3 regions of the Agarivorans sediminis genome follow, and region 3 is predicted to be linked to each of the others. Evidence: predicted binding sites of a transcription regulator. Region 3 holds the regulator's gene; each other region holds the start of a gene.
The links. Region 3 encodes LexA, which represses DNA repair genes until DNA is damaged. Its sites were predicted from a motif close to TACTGTATNNNNATACAGTA; they were not measured.

Region 1: dinB (DNA polymerase IV) is a predicted target of LexA. The motif match lies at 1,162-1,181, and genes of this name have one in related genera.
Region 2: recA (recombinase RecA) is a predicted target of LexA. The motif match lies at 940-959, and genes of this name have one in related genera.

What each region holds. Positions count from the first base shown of each region.
Region 1 is NZ_CP096670.1:3,123,303-3,125,512, reverse strand. It holds gene M0C34_RS14125 (hybrid-cluster NAD(P)-dependent oxidoreductase) at 1-1,029, opposite strand, end outside; gene dinB (DNA polymerase IV) at 1,195-2,210, shown strand, end outside.
Region 2 is NZ_CP096670.1:3,168,978-3,171,187, forward strand. It holds gene recA (recombinase RecA) at 1-895, opposite strand, end outside; gene mutS (DNA mismatch repair protein MutS) at 1,064-2,210, shown strand, end outside.
Region 3 is NZ_CP096670.1:167,021-169,230, forward strand. It holds gene M0C34_RS00805 (hypothetical protein) at 89-505, shown strand; gene lexA (transcriptional repressor LexA) at 891-1,532, shown strand; gene coxB (cytochrome c oxidase subunit II) at 1,861-2,210, shown strand, end outside.

The sequences.
Region 1 (2,210 bases), 1.7 Mb from region 3:
ACGACGCACGGGTTTACCGTTTATCTCAAATTCAAAACCTAAGTATTGGCCTGGTTTATATTCACTCGTTAAGTGTTTAGGAAGCTCAAAAACAAAGGTCTTTACATCGTGAGTGTCTAGTTTTACTGCTAAACATTTTAAGCTAACCGCTTCACCTTGCTGCCATTGGTGTTGGCTGGTTGCTGGCGCTGCGCGTTTCTCTGCATTATCAGGGTAAACGTCTGCCTTGCGGGTTTCTAATATTTCAATGGTATCGTAAAGGCTAATTTTGCCACTGTTTAGGGCCACCGCATTTTGACCAAAATAAACATTGCCGTCTTCACCTTGGCGGTATTTAGCGAAAGTACTTAGTGGTTCTTTGTTCGGATGAAATTGGCCTGTAGCTTGGTCAAGCGTGGTGAAAACGCAGCGTGAACAGGGGTTTTGTACCTCAAACTCCACGTCGCCAATGCGGAAGCGCTTCCAACCGTCTTCAGCAAAAGCCTCGGTATTTTTAACCACTAAGTTAGGGCGAAATTGCGCCATGCTATGGTGAGCGCTAGAACGCAAATTTAGATCCTCTAAAGAGGCTTCTGAAATGAGCAATAACGGGTAGCCGTCGGCAAACGCTACTTGGCTATCTTTGTGTTTCACTTTGCGTGTGGATTGTTCACCAAAAAACACCAAGTGGCAATGCTCACCGAGATACTCACTAAACCAATTATCGTAGCTGTTATGGCAGTGCTGTGCTTGCACGCTGTCTTTCCAAATCATTACGGTGCGGTAATTATCAGAAAAATCAGCATAGCGTAAGTCTAAGGCAGGCATATTTGGTGCGCGTAAATGCAAACCTGAGCGATTAAGTGCACTATGAATTTGAGCCAGTTTAGGGTGAGTTCGCGCTGTGATTTGAACGCCGTCAGGCTGACAGACAACAAAACGCCTATCAAAGGCTAAACCATGTTCTTCAACATAAGCATGATTTAGGTGGATCCCCGCAGTAGATTTGATCGGGTAAATACTCAGTTGACTAACACGTGCATCACTCACAGCTAAGACTTCCTTAATCGAAATTCGTTTTTCAATATTACTCAAGCTGTTGCATTCAAGCTACAGCTAATTAGCGTATTAAGCAGTGAATATTGTTGTTCTCTAGCTTGGCATTTTTCGATATCAACTTTATACTGTCTGTATGTACAGTAAAGGTGTGCCACATTGACAGCATTCGCATCAACTCAGCGCAAGATTATTCACGTAGACATGGATTGTTTCTATGCCGCTGTGGAAATGCGCGACCAGCCAGAGTTAAGCAACGTTCCGCTTGCTGTGGGGGGGATGCGAAGTGGTCGCGGAGTGCTTACTACCTGTAATTATCTTGCGCGACAATATGGTATTCGCTCTGCGATGCCCACCCACAAAGCCTTGCAATTGTGCCCTAAGTTAGTTTTGGTGCCACCACGTATGGCGGCTTATCAGGAAGCAAGCAAACAAGTACAAGCTATTTTTCATGGTTACGCTGACGCAATAGAGCCATTATCGCTAGATGAAGCCTATTTAGATGTGAGCAATAGTGAGGCTTGCCATGGTTCTGCCACGCTTATTGCCGAGCAAATCAGACGAGACATTGTTAACAAAACCGGCTTAACGGCTTCTGCAGGCGTTGCGCCGATTAAATTCTTGGCCAAAATTGCTTCCGATATGAACAAACCAAATGGTTTGTTTGTGATTAAGCCTGAGCAAGTGAGCGAGTTTATAGAAACCCTTGCGCTCGAAAAAATATCGGGGGTGGGCAAAGTCAGCATTGAGAAGCTACACCATCAAGGCCTTTATACTGGTGGTGACATTCGCCGTGCAGAGCGAGATAAGCTGAAACAACTTTTTGGCAAATTTGGCGATATGCTGTGGATGCGCTGCCAAGGCGTAGACGACCGTGAAGTGAGTAATGATCGTAAACGGAAATCGGTAGCAGTAGAGCGTACTTTTGCACAAGACGAGGGTAACCCAGCTGTTTTAATTGAGCGTTTATTGGCTCTACTGCCAGAGCTAAAAAGGCGCAGTGAAAATCACCTAAAACAAGCCAAAATGAATAAACTTGGGGTGAAAGTTAAATTTGCTGATTTTCAGCAAACCACGAAAGAGCAGCAATGCCAGCATATTGATGAGTCAACCTTGCTTGAATTATTTGAAGAGGCGCTAGCGAGAGGAAAGGGTAAAGCAGTGCGTTTGATTGG
Region 2 (2,210 bases), 1.6 Mb from region 3:
GACCAATTTTTTTACCTTTATAGGAGAACCAAGCGCCGGCTTTATCAACCAGTTTTTCTCTTACACCAAGGTCAACCAGCTCACCATAACGGTTAAAACCTTCACCGTACATGATTTGGAATTCAGCTTGTTTGAATGGCGCAGCAATCTTGTTTTTAACCACTTTAACGCGTGTTTCATTACCCACTACTTCATCACCGCTCTTCACGGCGCCAATGCGGCGAATATCCAAGCGAACTGACGCGTAAAATTTCAATGCATTACCACCAGAGGTGGTTTCTGGATTACCAAACATAACCCCGATCTTCATACGAATTTGGTTAATGAAGATACACATACAGTTAGTTTGCTTTAAGGTACCGGTAAGCTTACGTAGTGCTTGTGACATTAAACGCGCTTGCAAACCTACGTGACTATCGCCCATGTCGCCTTCAATTTCGGCTTTAGGAGTCAGTGCTGCTACCGAGTCAATAACGATCATATCTACGGCACCAGAGCGAGCTAACATATCGGTAATTTCTAAGGCTTGCTCCCCAGTATCAGGCTGTGACACCAAAAGGTTGTCAACATCAACACCCAATTTTTTGGCGTAAATAGGGTCTAAGGCGTGCTCAGCATCAACAAAGGCACAAACTTTACCTACTTTTTGTGCTTGAGCGATGGCTTCTAAAGTTAAGGTGGTTTTACCTGAACTTTCTGGGCCATAGATCTCTACAACTCGCCCCATAGGCAAGCCGCCAGCGCCTAAGGCAATATCAATCGACAAAGAACCAGTAGAAATCGTTTCAATATCCATGGTACGGTTATCGCCGAGCTTCATGATTGAGCCTTTACCAAATTGTTTTTCAATTTGGCCTAGGGCCGCAGCTAATGCCTTTTGTTTGTTCTGATCCATATCGCCCTCGTAGGTGCTTTTAACTATCTTAATGACCAGTAGTATACTGGGTATTCATACAGTATCAAGTTTATTCCAAAAAATTAATAAAAGAGTTTTGCCTATTCGGCTGCCAGCTTTTATCCTTGCTGCTTCGTTTAACCATTACTAAACAATTCGATAAGCCTAATGACTGAAACTAATCTAGAAAAGCACACTCCTATGATGCGCCAATACTTAACGTTAAAGGCCCAGCATCCTGAGATTCTATTGTTCTATAGAATGGGTGATTTTTACGAACTGTTTTACGATGACGCCAAACGCGCCTCAGAGTTAATGGACATATCGTTGACCAAGCGTGGTCAATCGGCGGGTACCCCTATCCCTATGGCAGGTATTCCATATCACGCAGCTGAGAACTATTTATCTCGCTTGGTCCAATTAGGCGAATCTGTTGCCATTTGTGAACAAATAGGTGACCCCGCAACCAGTAAAGGGCCGGTTGAACGTAAGGTTGTGCGAATCATCACCCCTGGTACTGTCAGCGACGAGGCTTTATTAGAAGAAAAACAAGACAATCTGCTGGTGAGCGTGATCAACCAACAGCAACAAATTGGTTTAGCCTACTTAGATATAGCCAGTGGTCGCTTTGTCATTAACCAATTTATTGGTGAGCAACAGCTACAAGCCGAGCTGCAACGTCTAAATCCTGCAGAATTGCTATACCCAGATGATTTTGAGTTCTTCCCTGCCCTGCAAAGCTACAAAGGTTTACGTCGTCGAGGCGAATGGGAATACGATTTAGCCAGCGCCCAAAAAGCCTTGAATCAGCAGTTTGGCACCCGTCATTTAGATGGTTTTGGCGTAAGTGAGTACCCATTGGCCCTCGCCGCTGCCGGTTGTTTGATGCAATACGTACAAGATACTCAACGTACCGCGCTGCCTCACATTAATGCCATTATCGTCGAGAGCCAAAACCAGTTCATTCAACTTGATGCCGCCAGCCGTAAAAACCTCGAGCTCACGCGCAATCTAGCGGGAGGCTTTGAAAACACCCTTAGCTCAATTCTCGACCATAGTTCAACGTCTATGGGAAGCCGCTTACTGAACCGCTGGTTACACCAACCTTTAAGTAACCAACAACAAGTGATTGACCGCCAAGATTGTATTGCAGAAATATTGGCAGCAGATTTGTATACGCCAATCCAAGGCATTCTCAAATCCATTGGTGATATCGAACGAATACTGGCTCGCTTAGCACTACGCTCTGCCCGCCCCCGTGATTTAGCACGCTTACGTAACGCATTTAGTCTTCTGCCAGACCTACAAAGCGACT
Region 3 (2,210 bases):
TAACAGTGTGGCTCTAGTTTGACTAACCCACGATAAACGCAGGAGGTCGGCACTTTCACCGGGGATCATTATGTCTAGGTGATGTCAGATGAAAAGTATGATGCTTCGAGTGGCTTTATTTTTCGTTATCCTTCCGTTGACTGCATGTGGTAATTTTGCAGTGATTGATTTAGCTGATAGCAACGGTATTACTGATAGCGCCATTGAAAATTTTTGCAGTGATAATGGCTTGGTTCAGGATAAAAAGCCTTGGATACGAAGTTATAACCGCTGGGCTAACAGCCCTCGTAACGAGTTGTTGAGATCTTGGAGTGGTGAGTATGAGGGGGAGGCCGTCATGCTTGTCGAACTTAAGAGAGATGGGAAATATATCTTAGTTGTTGATGTCCAATATGCGCACGAGCGGCCAAATGAGGTCGCGAATCATATCGTAGGTCGGTTAAAGCAAGCGGGAGTTAAGTACGATATCGTGATTGAGTATAAGAGTTTTCTACGGCTGTCATAAATGAATTACCTAACAAGCGGTTGTTATCGCCCCGTTGGGGCTGGGACGGCCTTTCCGCTGCTTCGCAGCTCCAAGTCCGCCCCAAAACCGGGCGTTAACTCCGATCTAACCGTACTGAATCTAATCCGAACCACCGATATTTGAGCTAATAACGTAACACGCATTTGTCCAAAAATGAGTTAGCTCGGCTGTTCGTATCCGTCTATTACTCCAACCTCTACTTATTTGTCACGGGTGTCACGAAATATCGGGTGTAGTTTCAACGTAGCGGAAAGCATTTCAATGAAACTGAAACCTACACTATAGCTTGATCCTAGATAAAACCTTGCTTCATCGCTAATGCTGTATATACTAACAGTGTGCTGTATAAACTTACAGGTAGACTATGAAGCCCTTAACGCCCCGTCAGACCGAAGTGTTTGAACTTATTCAACGACATATATCAGATACAGGTATGCCGCCTACTCGTGCCGAGATAGCTAAAGAGCTGGGTTTTCGCTCGGCCAATGCTGCCGAAGAACACCTACGAGCCTTAGCGAAAAAAGGCGCAATTGAAATGATCCCTGGCGCCTCTCGTGGGATCCGCATTGCCGATGCCTATTTGTCTACACCGGCTGCTAATCAACAACCTGAAGAAGCGGGTTTACCGCTGATTGGGCAGGTTGCCGCTGGCGAGCCTATTTTGGCGCAAGAGCATGTAGAGTCTCACTATGCGGTTGATGCTAATTTATTTAAGCCGCACGCAGATTACTTGCTACGTGTGCAAGGGATGAGCATGAAAGACATTGGTATTATGGACGGCGACCTATTGGCGGTGCATAAAACCAGCGATGTTCACAATGGTCAAGTGGTGGTAGCCCGCTTGGAAGATGATGTCACGGTAAAACGTTTTGAGCGCGATGGCAAAATGGTTTATTTGCACCCTGAAAACCAAGAGCTCAGTACCATTGAGGTAGATTTAGAGTATCAGAGCATTGAAATTGAAGGCTTAGCAGTCGGCATTATTCGCACTGCCGATTGGATGTAAGCTTAAGTTTTACAATAGTTCCCGCATTTTAAAGCCCAAATCAATTTGATTTGGGCTTTTGTCGTTATCATCACATCTTTTATCTCTCGCAATAAAAAAATAAACATTTTATTTACAATTCCATAACTTAAAGGTTAATTTATAAGCAGTAGGTTGTGTTTAGCGGTTGCAACCTGTTGGTTCGGGGTGGGAGTTATCCCTTTATTCGCAGCCACTTCCTGATTTGGGAAGTTGTTGTCGTTGGCTACTAGCAAAGGAGAGCGCTGTGGGCCGATGGATACAGCTATTACTGCTGACATTCTTTACGTCGCAAGCATACGCGGAAGAAATGTCATTCAATTTACGTCCAGGTGTCACCTCAATAAGCGAGCAAGTCTATGGCTTGCACATGACAATTTTTTATATTTGTTGTGCAATTGGTGCTCTGGTGTTTGGCGCAATGTTTTGGGCCATTTTTCATCATAGAAAATCTAAAGGGGCCGTTCCGGCTCAGTTTCATGAAAGTACCAAAGTCGAGATTATTTGGACGGTCATCCCTTTCGTTATTTTGATTGGTATGGCGATCCCTGCGACTAAAACCTTACTCGCCATGGAAGATCCCTCCGATGCAGACCTAACGATTCAAGTTACCGGCTCGCAATGGAAGTGGCACTACAAGTACTTTGACCAAGAGTTAGA